3 regions of the Chryseomicrobium imtechense genome follow, and region 3 is predicted to be linked to each of the others. Evidence: riboswitches for the same ligand, from Rfam matches in the RefSeq annotation. Region 3 holds a riboswitch; each other region holds the start of a gene.

Region 1 (4,875 bases), on a different contig from region 3:
ACTTACTTCACTTACTTGAATCATTTATATACCCTCCTGTTAAACACAATCATTTCATTATACCATGAAATGAGAAAAAGTCACTTCCAGTTCTTTTCGATGAACGCATCGCGACCTGATTGTGCACGGTCTTGCTTATAGTGATCGGGTTCTTTTTTATAAAAGTCTTGATGATAGTCTTCTGCTTCGTGGAACGCACTCGCCGGAAGGATGCGTGTGACAATGGGTTGTGAGAACTTCTCGCTATCGATTAAATCTTGCTTTGCTTTTTCAGCGAGAACGCGCTGCTCTTCTGTGTAATAGAAGATTGCGGTGCGGTATTGATCGCCTCGGTCCTGGAACTGTCCTTCGTCATCCGTCGGGTCGATTTGCTGCCAGAAGATCTCTAGTAGTTGCTCATAAGGGAAGAGGGACGGATCAAATTGAATCTCGACAACTTCTAAATGACCAGAAGTGCCCGTTTTCACATCTTCATAAGTTGGATTTTCTACGTGACCTCCCATGTAACCAGACGTTACTTTGTGAATCCCTTCATACGTATCAAATGGCTTGACCATACACCAAAAACAGCCACCTGCAAATGTTGCTTTTTCCATTAAAATCCCTCCAGTATGTGATGTGCTCGTAAAATTTTATCACTTCTTAGCAAACTATGAAACTAGTTGCTCTTGAATACGTTATGATAAAGATAGAAAGGGGTTATTACCATGGAACAAAGTCGAAGCGAGCTAAGAGGTCGTAAAAAACGTCGCTCGCCATTTAAACGGATTTTTGCATTTATTTTTATTCTATTCATTGGTCTTGTTGGATACGGAATTTTTACGTACTGGCAAGGCACCCAAATCGCGGACGGGGAAGCAAGTTCAGAACCGTTTGACGGAAGCGCTTATGACGGCGGAAGGATGAATGTCCTACTATTAGGTGTGGACAGCCGTGGTGAAGAGAAGTCTAGGACTGACACTATGATGGTAGCTTCGTGGGATCCTGAATCCAATGATGTTCGACTCATCTCTTTGATGCGTGATATTTATGCAGAGATTCCAGGGTATCAATCTTATAAATTAAATACGGCCTATTATCTCGGTGGAGCGGATTTGACGAGACAGACTATTGAAGGGATGTTTGGCATTCCCCTTCATCATTACGCACTCATTGACTTTACAAGTTTCGAGACGATGGTCGATATCCTTGCACCAAACGGAATCGAAATTGATGTTGAAAAAGATATGTCTGAAGAGATTGGTGTCGAACTCAAACAAGGGGTGCATCAATTGAACGGCCAAGAGTTACTAGGATATGCGCGCTTCCGAAAAGACGAAGAAGGTGATTTCGGTCGAGTGAGACGGCAACAAGTTGTCATTGAAGCACTTTCTAACGAAGTAACATCTGTCGGCAATCTTCATCGTCTTCCGAAGTTTGCGGGTGCTTTAAATGGGTACATTCAAACGGATATTACAAATACAGATAAGTTGAATTACTTGTTAGATGTGGCGCTAGGCGGAAGCCCTGAAGTAGAGCGTTTAACGATTCCTCGAGAAGGAGAATACCGCTACAATTCATACAGTCATGCAGGAAGCGTCATCGAAATTGATCAACAAGCAGCACAAGCAGCAATTGCTGAGTTCTTAGAGTAGGAGGATCTCTATGTTTGATGACAAGAAACCAGGTTTTTTTGATACACGCTTTATTCAATTTTTAGGCGGAAAAAATACAATCTTTGCTTTGTTATTGCTTCTACTGATTGGGTTGACGATTTTTATCTTTGATTTGGTATCGTTTGTCTTCAATCCATTCACCGTATTTTTAGGGAATGTCGTGTTACCGATTATTTTGGCGACTATTTTGTATTACTTGTTACGTCCGATTCTACGTTTACTTGAGAAAATAAAGGTTCCTCGTATTTGGGGAATACTGATTCTGTTCTTAGCAGTGATTGGATTGATTACACTTCTTGTATTCTTGGTGTTCCCATTTTTAAAAGATCAGACCATTCGATTTGTTGAGAACTTCCCAGAAGTTTTTTCTCAACTCATTAATAACATTACAATATGGCTACAAACATCGATGTTTTCAGGGATTTATAATTCACTAGAAGCAGATATCAATCAGTGGATACAAGAGATACCAAGTCAATTGGCGGTGTTCTTCCAAGATACGTTCGCACGTGTTGCAACGGGTATCAGTTCATTCATTGGAGCGATTACAAGTTTTGTACTTGCGATTGTTACCGTTCCATTTATCTTGTTCTATTTATTAAAAGATGGAGAAAAGTTACCACAATACTTTTTACGTCTATTGCCTCCGCGTATGCGTGAGGAGACGGCTCAAGTGTTTGCAGACATTGACCGTCAAATCAGTTCGTATATCCAGGGTCAGCTGTTAGTATCGGCAGCTATTGGAATTATGGTGTTCATCGGATTTAGCATCATCCAGATGCCATATGCAGTGTTATTAGGTGCTATTGCAATGGTGACGAGTGTGGTTCCCTATTTAGGGCCGATTATTGCAATAACACCAGCAGTAATTATTGCGCTCGTGCAGTCGCCATTCATGCTTCTCAAACTCGCTGCTGTATGGACGGTCGTGCAACTTGTTGAAGGAAAATTCATTTCTCCGCAGATTATGGGGAAAACGTTGCATATTCATCCGATTACCATCATATTCGTACTTGTAACAGCAGGTTCCTTATTTGGAGTGCCTGGCATTATCCTTGGGATTCCAGGGTATACTATAGTTAAAGTAATCGTAACTCACTTCTTCCGGTTATTTAAAATGCGGTATAATCGTTATGAACCGGTTGTGGAGAATCACTACGAATATTTATCGAAAACGAATAAGGTGGAGTAAGTATGAACTCGTTTGAATCCCATATTGAAAAAGGTCTTATCAAAATCGATACGGTGGTCGATCACCCGTATATCGAACATGGCATCAATTTATCCGGCACCATTTACATCGAGGGACTGGAGCAGCAAGAAGAGGTAGAAGACATCCGTTTAGAAGTATGCAAGAAAGAAAAACGTGAATTGATTGCAAAACTATCCTTTGAGCCAGTCGGCAATCCGGCATCAAAAGGAACGCTCATGATTCCGTTTGAAATCATGCCGGATGAACGCTGGGTGCCAGAAGAAGGGGAAGAAGCGACACAGCTCGTATTGACTACGACTGCATTCTTCTCAGATGGAAGCAGTTTGAGCGATGAAGACGAATTGATATTTGATATCGAAGAGTAGGCTTGAACTTTACGATTGCGTTTGATACAATCGCATCAATACAAAATTGCATATTCATTATCAAGAGAAGTCGAGGGACATGGCCCGGTGACGCTTCAGCAACCTCTGTTTGACAGAAAGGTGCTTCCTCCATCAAGTGCTGACTTGGAAGATAATACTACCGACACTCTGCCCTTGTTATGGGTAGAGTGTTTTTTTAAGGAGAGAAACCAATGCCAATCAATTTGCCGAAAGATTTACCTGTAATTGAAAAACTCCGTGATGAAAATATCTTTGTGATGGACCAAGAACGCGCGCACACGCAAGATATTCGTCCACTTGAAGTACTCATTGTCAATTTGATGCCGGAAAAAGAGAAAACCGAGCATCAGTTACTGCGTTTACTTGGAAATACGCCACTTCAGACGAATGTGACATTTTTACGTATGGCTAGTTATCAACCGAAAAATGTCAGTAGCAGTCACTTGGATCAGTTTTATACAGTATTCGAGGATATCAAAGACCGACGATTTGACGGAATGATTGTGACGGGCGCGCCGGTCGAGCAAATGCCCTTTGAAGAAGTGGCCTACTGGCCTGAGATTGTGACCTTGTTATTTTGGGCGAAGACGCATGTGACATCAACGTTATCGATTTGCTGGGGAGCTCAGGCCGTGCTTTATCACGAGTTTACTATCGAGAAAGAAGATTTACCGAAGAAATGTTCGGGAGTTTACCCACACTCGTTGTTAACACCTCATAGTCCGCTTGTTCGCGGATTCAATGATACGTTCTTGGCACCGCACTCTCGTCATACGACGGTCAGTTACGAAAAACTCTTGAAGCAGCCAGCCCTTGAAGTAGTAGCAGTTTCAGATCAAGCGGGTGTGTTTTTGGTGCAATCAAAAGACCAACGCCACATCATGGCAACTGGTCATTTAGAATATGATGCGACGACATTACGAGATGAATATGAGCGAGACATCGCAAAAGGATTGGAGTGCGAAGTGCCAGAGAATTATTTTCCTGATGATGACCCAACAAAAGATCCTCAAAACACGTGGCGTTCTCACACCCATTTATTGTTCTCGAATTGGTTAAATTATTATGTCTACCAGCAGACCCCTTTTGAGTGGAGCACTTCGTCATGAGCTTTGAAGAAAAGATCCGGGTTGCGTTCGGAAAGAGAGGCGAGGTGTGGCTAGTAGAACTCCCGAAACAACTTGAGAAGATCGCCTGTTTACATGAATTGACTGGACTGACGCCATTTTCGAACCTGTCTTACAATTATGTAGCCCGAGCAACGATGAAGGGGAAGTCTGTTGTCTTGAAGGTTGGTATACCCGGTACTGATTTCACAAATGAAGCAGTTGCTATGCAGGCCTTTGGAACGTTTGGAGTACCACAGCTCTTGTTTAAAAACACCGACTTCGGCTACTATATTATGGAAGATATATCGCCTGGTTATACACTAAATGTCCGATTTCCCGAAACGAGAACGAGTGTTCGTTTATTTGTGGAGCAGTGGAGGAGGTTGCATGACACGGAGGTGCCAACTACCGATTTGAATCAGTTACCACAAATTGAGCGATGGTTTGAGAGTTTAGAGACTCACTATGATGCGATTCCTGAAGATTGGCGATTAGAAGCAAAACGCGCTAAA
Region 2 (4,875 bases), on a different contig from region 3:
ACAGGCTTTTTATACATATATTATCCTCTGTGGGCTTGTGCACCAATTTGAGCAGCGATGCGCATACTTTTCTCGTGGTCAAGTTGACGACGTTGTTCCACTCTCATGCGTAAATCCTCGCTTTGTCTCATTTCATCATATCCAAAACCGTGTGCATCACGAAAAGCTAAGTTCATTTTTTCCGTGTAAGGCTGTCCTTCTGGTTTGATAAGTATCATTCCCTTCAGTTAGTATCTTACGTTACTTAGTGTATACCCACCAAGTAACGAATGAAACCGTAAAAAGGGAATTTAGCCCAATAGTCATAGCGTGTGGTTATTCTGTCACAGGAACTACAGAACCGCCCCACTCATCTAAAATAAACTCTTGAATTTCATTAGATTTCAACGCTTCAACAAGCGCTACGATGTTTTCGTTCTCTTCATCACCAGCATTTACTGCGATTACATTTACATATGGAGAGTTTGAATCTTCAATAGCGATTGAATCTTCTAAAGGATTGATTCCAGCATCAAGTGCATAGTTTGAGTTGATTAGAACTGCGTCGCCTTCTTCTTGCTCATACATTTGAACTAGAAGTGCTGCTTCGTAGTTTGGATCAAACTCGATGTTTTTTGGATTTTCGATTACGTCTTCAATTGTAGCAGTCGTTTTTTCAACTTCTGGGTCAAGAGTGATCAGCCCAGCAGCCTCTAACATAGAAAGTACACGACCGTGGTCAGCTACCGAGTTACTCATTAGAATAACTGCACCATCTGGAAGCTCGTCAATTGAACCAAATTTCTTAGAGTAAAGACCGATTGGCTCGATATGAATGCCACCAGCATTTACAAAATCATACCCATTGTCAGCAATTTGAGACTCTAAGTACGGAATGTGTTGGAAGTAGTTTGCGTCTAAGTCACCGTTATCTAAATCTTGGTTAGGAAGAACGTAATCTTGATACGTTTCAACTACAAGTTCGATTCCTTGCTCTTCAAGTAGTGGTTTAACTTGCTCTAAAATTACTGCATGAGGTACGTTTGAAGCACCTACTGTAAGTGTTGAGTTTTCTCCTTCTGAAGAAGAACCTCCTTCAGATCCACATGCTGCTAAAGTTAAAATGCTTGCTCCTAGTGCAAAACCTGTAAGTAATTTTTTCATGTACGTTCTCTCCTCTATTATCGTTTGTCTAATCGGTTTGTTAACCAGTCTCCGATCCACTGGATGATAAATACTATGATTAAGATGATGATTGTAGCAACGATCATGACATCGTTTTGCGTTCGTTGGAACCCGTCTAAGAAGGCAAGTGTTCCAAGTCCGCCAGCGCCAATGACACCTGCCATCGCCGTGTACCCTACTAATGCAATCGATGTTACTGTAATTCCGGAAACAATCGCTGGCATGGATTCTGGAAGCAACACTTTTCGAATGATTGTCCAAGTCGTAGCTCCCATCGATTTTGCAGCTTCTAAAACACCTTTATCAATTTCTTTTAAAGCAATCAATACCATTCGCGCATAGAACGGTGCAGCTCCAATGATTAGTGCTGGGAATGCCGCGTTCGGTCCACGAATACTTCCAAGAAGGAACTTCGTGAATGGAATCAATAAGATAATCAATATGATAAATGGAATAGAACGGAAGATATTCACGAGTGCTCCAGTTAACCAGTTTGCAAATTTATTTGCCCATGCTTGGTGAGGGCTTGTCAGAAATAAAACTAAGCCGATCGCCAAACCGAAGACAAATGTTAAAGCGGTTGAAATTGCTGTCATATAAAGCGTTTCATACGTAGCTTCCCACATCTTCGGCCAGTCGACATTCGGTAAAAGATTTTCAATCATGTTGAATGACCTCCGATTGTACTTTTTGTGCATGTAAGTAACCTAACGCTTCATCGATAGCGAGTGCATCCCCATCAATGTGAAGCAACAAAGTACCTAACGCACCGTTTTGCGTTTGTGTAATGTTACCTTGAACAATTGTTACCTCAAGTCCGTACTGCTTAATCAATCGAGCAATCAACGGTTGGTCCGTTTGATCACCGACAAATGTAAGTTTGACGAGTTTTCCATTTGGATACATTTCTAAGAAGTGATCGACAGTATCTGAGAAATGTGCACCATCTGAAATCTGTGAAACAAAGCGTTTTGTGATAGGTTGTTGTGGATTCTTAAAGACATCAATGACTTGCCCCTCTTCAACCACAAGACCATTCTCCATCACAGCTACGCGGTGACAAATCTTTTGAATGACGTGCATCTCGTGTGTGATCAACACGATAGTTAAACCTAATTGCTTATTGATGGTAACGAGAAGATCTAAAATCTGATCGGTTGTTTCAGGATCAAGTGCAGATGTTGCTTCGTCACATAGCAGAACTTCAGGTCGATTGGCTAAAGCACGTGCAATCCCAACACGTTGTTTTTGACCTCCAGAGAGTTGTGAAGGATAGGCTTTTTCTCGCCCTTCTAACCCTACTAAAGCGACAAGCTCTTTTACGCGCTCACTGCGTTGATCTTTTGAAACACCTGCGATTTCGAGTGGGAACGCGATGTTTTCCTCTACTGTACGAGACCATAATAGATTGAAGTGTTGAAAAATCATGCTGACTTTTTGGCGGAACCCGCGCATCTCTTTTGAAGAGAGCTTGGAGACTTCACGTCCGTTTACTTGAATTTGTCCATCGGTAGGACGTTCAAGTCCGTTCAGTAAACGAATGAGTGAACTTTTCCCTGCCCCACTGTAGCCGATAATCCCGTAAATCTCGCCCTGTTGGATAGATAATGAGACATTGTCGACGGCAACCACCTTGCCATTTTTTGTCGTGTATTCTTTTAAAACTTTAGATAATTGAATCATTTGCGTGCCGCCTCCTTTCTAAAATTTTTGGATGGATACAAAAAGACCCTTTCTGCGCAAAGACAGAAAGGGTCATCGTTTTATCAACAGATATCCATTCTCTCATCCTCCAAAGCGCTAGCTTTGCGTGACTTGGCACCATTTCACTTTCGTGACGGTTGCCGGGCTTCATAGGGCACTTCCCTCCACCTCTCTTTATAAGAGCGACGCATATTCAATTAGTATTGTTGTCAGTAATCGAATAGTATCATAGCCATTTTTGACAGTCAACTATTTTTCATCACAAATTTTCATTATTTTTTATTGAGCAGTTTTGAGTTTCTCTAGTAGATAAGGCACAGATTGAAATGCATAGACTTTTTCGAAAGCATTCGGTCCTTTTTTAATCAACAAACATGGAACACTTTCCACTTGAAATTCTTCCATGAGTTCTGGTGAGTAGTTCGCATTAAGTTGCGGAACGGGTTCGTCAATCAGTTGTTCACAGACTGTGAGCATTTTGGATGCTACTTGGCAGGTGCCGCACATGGGTGTGTAGATATAGAGTATGGACTGGTCGGTTTGTTTCCAGTCGCTGTATGTGATTTCGTTCATTTGGGTCTCCACCTTTACTTTGCTTAAAGTATCAAACCCGCCGTTTGTTTTCAAGAAAAAAGCCCGCCAATTTCGGCGGACTTAGGATTAGCTGATTAATTCTTCGTACTGGTCTGCAGTCATCAATGCATCGGACTCCGCAGAATCCGAAGGCTCTACTTTGATCATCCATGCATTTTCATAAGGAGATTCGTTTACGAACTCTGGGCTATCTTCCAAAGACTCGTTTACTTCAACGACTTTCCCGCTAATCGGTGCATACAATTCAGAAACCGTCTTTACAGACTCAACGCTTCCGAATGCGTCACCCGCTTTAATTTCATCTCCAACCGCTGGTAGCTCAACGAATACGATGTCCCCTAGCTCGGATTGTGCGAAATCTGTAATACCGATTGTTGCTGTGCCTTCTTCATGCTTTACCCACTCATGGTCTTTAGAATAACGAAGTTCTTTAGGAATACTCATCATTAATCTCCTCTCGACATCTGCAATTTTCTCTTTAATAGTGACACAATTCATGCATTTCGACAAGCGGTTATTTTGTCCAAACGTTCTTAAATTCCTCTTCTCGGAAACCAATTGTAGCTTTCGTGCCATCTGTTGTAAATGGACGTTTGATTAGCATACCGTCAGAAACTAAAAGATCTAGTTTTGCATCATCTGTCATTCTTGGTAGTCGGTTTTTCAGACCCATTTCACGATATTTTTGTCCTGTTGCATTAAATAAACGTTTCAGTTCAATTCCATTTTCCTCTGCCATTGATTTTAATAATTCACGGCTTGGTGGATTTTCCACAATATGATGGTACGTAAATTCTACGTTGTGATCTTTCAAGAATTTTTCTGCTTTTTTGCATGTAGTACAAATTGGGTAACCATACATTTCAATTGCCATACAAGTTCCTCCTCTAGAGTCGATCTACTAGTAGTATACCGACCTTTGGGCAAATAGAAAAATCCCTGCAGGAAATGCAGGGAAAATTCGTATTAAACTACATACTTCTCAGCGTCGATCAGCTTAACAGAAGCTTCACGTTTTTTCGTCACTAAGTTGTACGGTGTGTTACGCGTTAATTTACGAAGTGCTGACAACATCATACGCTGATTGTCACCGTCAACTGCTGCAAGTAATGTATCTTTTGCATACTTTTCGATTTCTTCGAAAGCTTCTTGGCAATAGATCTCTGTGTACAGAAGTTTTTGAGCCGCTTTTTCAGCGCCTACTTTGTTCAATGCTTTTTCTGTACGAAGAACTGCTGATTCCATAGCAAATAAGTTGTTCGCGATGTTTGCGATATTTACAAGCACTTCTTGCTCAGCATCTAATTTTGCGCCGTAGCGTTGTGCTGCAAGACCTGCTGCTAACAAACCAATCTTTTTCGCGTTCTTCACAAGCACTTTTTCTTTTGCTAGTGGCTCGTCGCCTACTTCTTC
Region 3 (4,875 bases):
TGCAGGGGCAGACCCGATTCAAGCTGTGCAATTCCAGTTGTTAATCGTGTTCTTAATTTTAACGACTGCTGCAGTGACCAGCATTGCACAAGGTTTCCTTTCCTATCCAACACTCTTTAATGAACGTTACCAATTACTTCAGGAAGGAAGAACTAGATGATTTCAAAAAAACAACGAGCGTTAACGCAACTACAGAGTTTAGACTTTGTGCTTCGATGCCCGCATTGTCAGAAGGCAGCTCAGGCTACCGATACCGGTATGACATGTGAGAATCATCATACGTTTGATGTGGCCAAACAAGGCTACCTTCACTTGGCGGGGACTGTGGCGAAGAGTCGTTACACAAAAGAATTGTTTAGAGCTAGACAGGCACTACTTTCAGAAACGAGATTTTTCAATCCGGTGATTTCTGAGATTGCAACGTGGATAGAAGGTGAGTCCTCTTTGTCATCACCTCTACTCGTAGACATGGGCTGCGGGGAAGGGACACATCTGGCAGGTATTCTAGAACAAGTAAAAAGTGGTCGGGGTATTGGAATAGATCTTGCGAAAGAAGGAATTCAATTAGCAACGAATCACGACGTCGATGCACTCTGGCTCGTTGCGGATTTGGCTAAATCTCCTGTTCAAGAGCACTCCGTGGATGTCGTATTGAATATTCTTTCTCCAGCAAACCATCAAGAGTTTAGACGTATACTGAAAGCTGGTGGGTACGTGGTGAAGGTGATTCCAAATGCACAGTACTTAGAGGAACTCAGGAAGTTCTTTTATGCGGGAACTGACAAAGAAACGTATGAAAACGAAGGCGCAAAAGAGCAGTTTGAGAAGACGTTGGAGACTGTTCATGTCAGTCGACAGAACTATAGTGTCGAGTTGACCGATGAGCAGTGGCGCGACCTCATTGCGATGACGCCTCTTACTTGGAATGCACCACCTGAGCAAGTGAACGAGTTTATCGAACTGGCGTTACCATCAGTTACTGTGGATTTGACGGTTTTGGTCGGGAAGTTGAAGAAAAGCTAATTGGACAGGGTCCGCTCCGAGGAGCGAACCCTGTTTTTTCTGTAAAGTGCGTGATTAGTTTCCATAATACGACTTCGGTAGAATAAATTGCGGTTTGGGTAGAACAAATCGTGATTTGGGTAGAATAAATCTTAGTTACGTCCGATGAACGCCCGCTCACCCACCCAAACTCTTTACGAACCCCACTCCGTTCGCTTCAATATCCACGATGTTAACAAGAAAATCGCCCCAACACCGATAGAAGACGCTGGTGGAAAGGGTGCATACGGTCCGAAATAGGGTAAGAAATAATTCGAGAGACCGATTGCTGCCATAGCAAGAGCTCCTAAAACAGCTGCGCCGACATATTCTTTCCAACGAGATTTCAAGCTTGCCTCTTCAAACGAGGTTTTGTGCAATTGACGGAACACTAAGCGGATCAAGAGCCACACAATGAACACCATCAACCCAACTTGAATCAACGATGGAATCAAGTAAATACGATCATCTGGCATTTCATCGAAGTAGGCAATCGCAGCCATAATAACCCCGCGCGCGATAAAGTAGTATGCGAGCAGCTGGAACGCCATGCGTCCCCAAAACTTCACCATGTCGCGTTTCTCTTCTTGTGGAATTTGTTCGATGACGTCATCAGCGTAAGCCTTTGGATCCTCTCCAAATACATCTTTTGCAGATTTTCCGTCTTCTTGTGCTTCAAGCAAGTGATCAAGCATATCCATCAAGACTTCTTCACTCTTTTGCTCGGACAATAGAAGCTTCGTTCGGATATAAACTATCAATTGCTCGTAATACACTTTATTTGGAACATGTAATAACTCGCGTTTTTCATTGTTCAGTTTGATTAACTCATGTGCTTTCATTCGCTTTCCTCCTTTAATAATGCATGTAGTGGGACAGACAGCAATTGCCACTCGTTGCGAATGGTTGCCAATGTGGCTTGTCCACTTTGTGTGATGGAATAGTATTTGCGATTCGGTCCAGACTCAGATGGACGCATTTCACTGACGATCAAGCCCTGTTTTTGCAACCGTAATAAGACCGGATAAATGGTGCCTTCTGGGACATCGGGAAGACCGGAATCCTGTAACTTCCTGGACAATTCATATCCATACACAGTTTGTTTATCGATAACTGCAAGAACACATCCGTCAAGAAAACCTTTCAGTAGTTGACTGCGAACTGTCATAGCGCTCCTCCTTGCTAGTTTGTAATGCAAGATAGCGGGGTGAAAAAATAGCTACTTGGTAATGCAAAGTAGTTAATTACAGTCTACTGTGTGAGAAATGGGAAGTCAACTAAAAGCTTGAAATTCTATTGACACATCTTCCTTCAATGCGTTAAAGTGGTAAAAAGCTTTGAAGACCGAACTAAATACGCAATTTCTTATCGCGAGAGGTAGAGGGACTGGCCCTACGACACCTCAGCAACCAGCTGCAAAGCAGTATGGTGCTAATTCCAGCAGAACCATTGTGTTCTGATAGATAAGAGGGATAGAATTGATTACACGCCTTCTTATTTTTAATAAGAGGGCGTTTTTCTATACCTTCCACTACTTAGGAGGAGTAAATATGACACATCAACTAGAAACCAAACTCGCACAAGCCGGGAACCGAAGTGACTCAGCAACCGGAGCAGTAAGCCTTCCTATTCATCTCTCAACAGCCTACATCCACCCAGGAATCGGGCAATCAACGGGGTATGATTACTCGCGAACTGCTAATCCTACGCGAACTTCCCTCGAGCTAACACTGGCGGACCTTGAAAGAGGTGATCATGGTTTTGCCTTCAGTTCAGGAATGGCGGCTGTTCACGCTGTACTTCAGTTATTTAAGTTGGGTGATGAGCTAGTCGTATCCGAAGACTTATACGGAGGGAGCTATCGGTTGTTCCATCAGTTAGAAGAACGGACGGGTTTACACTTCCGTTACGTAGACACTTCAAAGCTTCAGTCAATCGAGGCTGCCATCACTGAGCGCACAAAAGCAGTGTTCATCGAATCTCCAACAAATCCATTGATGAAAGAAACAGACATTCAAGCTGTTGCCGAACTGGCAAAAGGACACGAAATCCTGCTGATCGTCGATAACACTTTCTATACACCAATTCTGCAGCAACCGATCACGCTAGGAGCAGATATTGTCATTCATAGTGCGACGAAGTATTTGGGTGGCCACAATGATGTGTTAGCAGGTGCTGTTATTACAAAAGGACAGGCGCTTGGTGAGCAACTCACAATCATTCAAAATTCAATCGGGGCCGTACCTAGTCCGTTAGACTGTTGGCTGTTAGTGAGAAGTCTTAAAACGTTGGGCCTCCGAGTCGAGCGCCAACAACAAAATGCGCAGAAACTTGCAGAGTTCTTAACACAACACGTAGCAATTGATTCCGTGTTGTATCCAGGGAAAGGCGGAATGTTATCGTTTCGGTTACAGAAAGAAGAGTGGGTACCACAATTCCTCGAGGGTCTTACACTCATTGCATTTGCAGAAAGTCTTGGTGGAGTTGAAAGCTTCATCACCTACCCGACAACACAAACCCATGCCGATATTCCGGTAGCAGAGCGTGAACGAGTCGGAATCTGCGGAAGACTTCTTCGTTTTTCTGTAGGCATTGAACATGTGGACGATTTGAAAGCAGAACTGCAACATATTTTAGATGGGTTAGTAGGTGAAGCCGAATGAAACGACCGTTTTTGGAACAACTGCAAGACCGTGTTTTAGTGGCGGACGGGGCAATGGGCACACTGCTTTACTCGTACGGCGTCGATCACTGCAATGAAGAACTAAACCTTTCTCACCCGGAAGACGTCCTGCGTGTACATGAACAGTATATTGCAGCAGGAGCGGAAGTGATTCAGACAAACACCTACGCAGCGAATTACGTGAAACTCGCACGTTATGGTTTGCAAGAACAAGTGAAAGCCATCAATACAGCGGCAGTAAAACTTGCCAAACAAGCTGCGGGGGACGAGGTATACGTCCTTGGAACATTTGGAGGATTGCGTGGAATCAAACAAGACATTCCACTCGATGAAATCAAACGCAGTTTTAGAGAACAGCTCTATATTTTCTTAATGGAAGGCGTCGACGCACTGTTACTCGAAACGTACTACGATTTTGAAGAACTAAAAGCCGTTGTGCAAATCGCAAAGGCAGAGTGTGAGTTACCGGTTATCGCAGAAGTGTCGATGCATGAAGTGGGTGTATTGCAAAACGGCTATTCACTTGCACAAGCATTTGAAGAGTTGGAAGTTGCAGGAGCCGATGTTGTTGGTGTCAATTGTCGAATGGGTCCATTCCATATGCTGAGTGCTCTCAAGCAAGTTCCGATTCCCAAAAAGGCATTGCTCTCCGTCTATCCGAATGCGAGTCTTCCTCAAGTGGAAGAAGGTCGCTATTCGTACGCAGAAGAGTTTCACTATTTTGCAGAAATTGCGGAGGAGCTGAGACAACAAGGTGTCCACTTGATCGGAGGCTGTTGTGGAACAACGCCTGGCCATATTCAAGCAATCGCAGAAACTCTAGGCGACCGCACGCCGATTTCGACTAAACAAATCACGGCAAAAAAATCTGACCCACAAATCGAGCAAGTTTCAGCCGAGTCCCCACTACTTCAAAAAGTGCGGAAGGAAACGACAATTCTCGTGGAACTTGACCCACCAAAGCATTTAAATACCGACCGATTCTACGAAGGAATTCAAGCTCTCCATGAAGCTGGTGCCGATGCACTAACACTCGCTGACAATCCTCTAGCTTCTCCGAGAGTCGGGAATGATGCAGTGGCAGCCATCATCAAAGAACGATACGATGCCACGCCACTTGTTCATTTAACATGCCGTGATCGAAATTTGAT

What was found. A riboswitch is a leader RNA that binds a small molecule or an ion and turns the genes downstream of it on or off. The one in region 3 is predicted to bind S-adenosylmethionine.
Region 1: it holds a riboswitch for S-adenosylmethionine, as region 3 does, so the genes downstream of both, metA (homoserine O-acetyltransferase MetA) here and AB5N96_RS07760 (methionine biosynthesis PLP-dependent protein) in region 3, are expected to answer to the same signal.
Region 2: it holds a riboswitch for S-adenosylmethionine, as region 3 does, so the genes downstream of both, AB5N96_RS08545 (methionine ABC transporter ATP-binding protein) here and AB5N96_RS07760 (methionine biosynthesis PLP-dependent protein) in region 3, are expected to answer to the same signal.

Annotation. Positions count from the first base shown of each region.
Region 1 covers NZ_JBGOBM010000019.1:1,693-6,567, forward strand. Annotated here, with positions in the region: gene AB5N96_RS12840 (ABC-F family ATP-binding cassette domain-containing protein) at 1-24, opposite strand, end outside; gene msrA (peptide-methionine (S)-S-oxide reductase MsrA) at 81-596, opposite strand; gene AB5N96_RS12850 (LCP family protein) at 708-1,634, shown strand; gene AB5N96_RS12855 (AI-2E family transporter) at 1,645-2,847, shown strand; gene AB5N96_RS12860 (sporulation protein) at 2,850-3,233, shown strand; SAM riboswitch class I at 3,288-3,391, shown strand; gene metA (homoserine O-acetyltransferase MetA) at 3,446-4,363, shown strand; gene AB5N96_RS12870 (aminoglycoside phosphotransferase family protein) at 4,360-4,875, shown strand, end outside.
Region 2 covers NZ_JBGOBM010000007.1:41,274-46,148, forward strand. Annotated here, with positions in the region: gene AB5N96_RS08530 (YuzK family famiily protein) at 21-218, opposite strand; gene AB5N96_RS08535 (MetQ/NlpA family ABC transporter substrate-binding protein) at 316-1,143, opposite strand; gene AB5N96_RS08540 (methionine ABC transporter permease) at 1,161-1,829, opposite strand; gene AB5N96_RS08545 (methionine ABC transporter ATP-binding protein) at 1,822-2,847, opposite strand; SAM riboswitch class I at 2,947-3,051, opposite strand; gene AB5N96_RS08550 (thioredoxin family protein) at 3,148-3,441, opposite strand; gene gcvH (glycine cleavage system protein GcvH) at 3,529-3,906, opposite strand; gene AB5N96_RS08560 (arsenate reductase family protein) at 3,977-4,336, opposite strand; gene AB5N96_RS08565 (acyl-CoA dehydrogenase FadE) at 4,429-4,875, opposite strand, start outside.
Region 3 covers NZ_JBGOBM010000006.1:111,839-116,713, reverse strand. Annotated here, with positions in the region: partial or broken gene AB5N96_RS07780 (ABC transporter permease) at 1-160, shown strand, start outside; gene AB5N96_RS07775 (putative RNA methyltransferase) at 157-1,023, shown strand; gene AB5N96_RS07770 (DUF1129 family protein) at 1,197-1,883, opposite strand; gene AB5N96_RS07765 (PadR family transcriptional regulator) at 1,880-2,209, opposite strand; SAM riboswitch class I at 2,404-2,511, shown strand; gene AB5N96_RS07760 (methionine biosynthesis PLP-dependent protein) at 2,592-3,704, shown strand; gene AB5N96_RS07755 (bifunctional homocysteine S-methyltransferase/methylenetetrahydrofolate reductase) at 3,701-4,875, shown strand, end outside.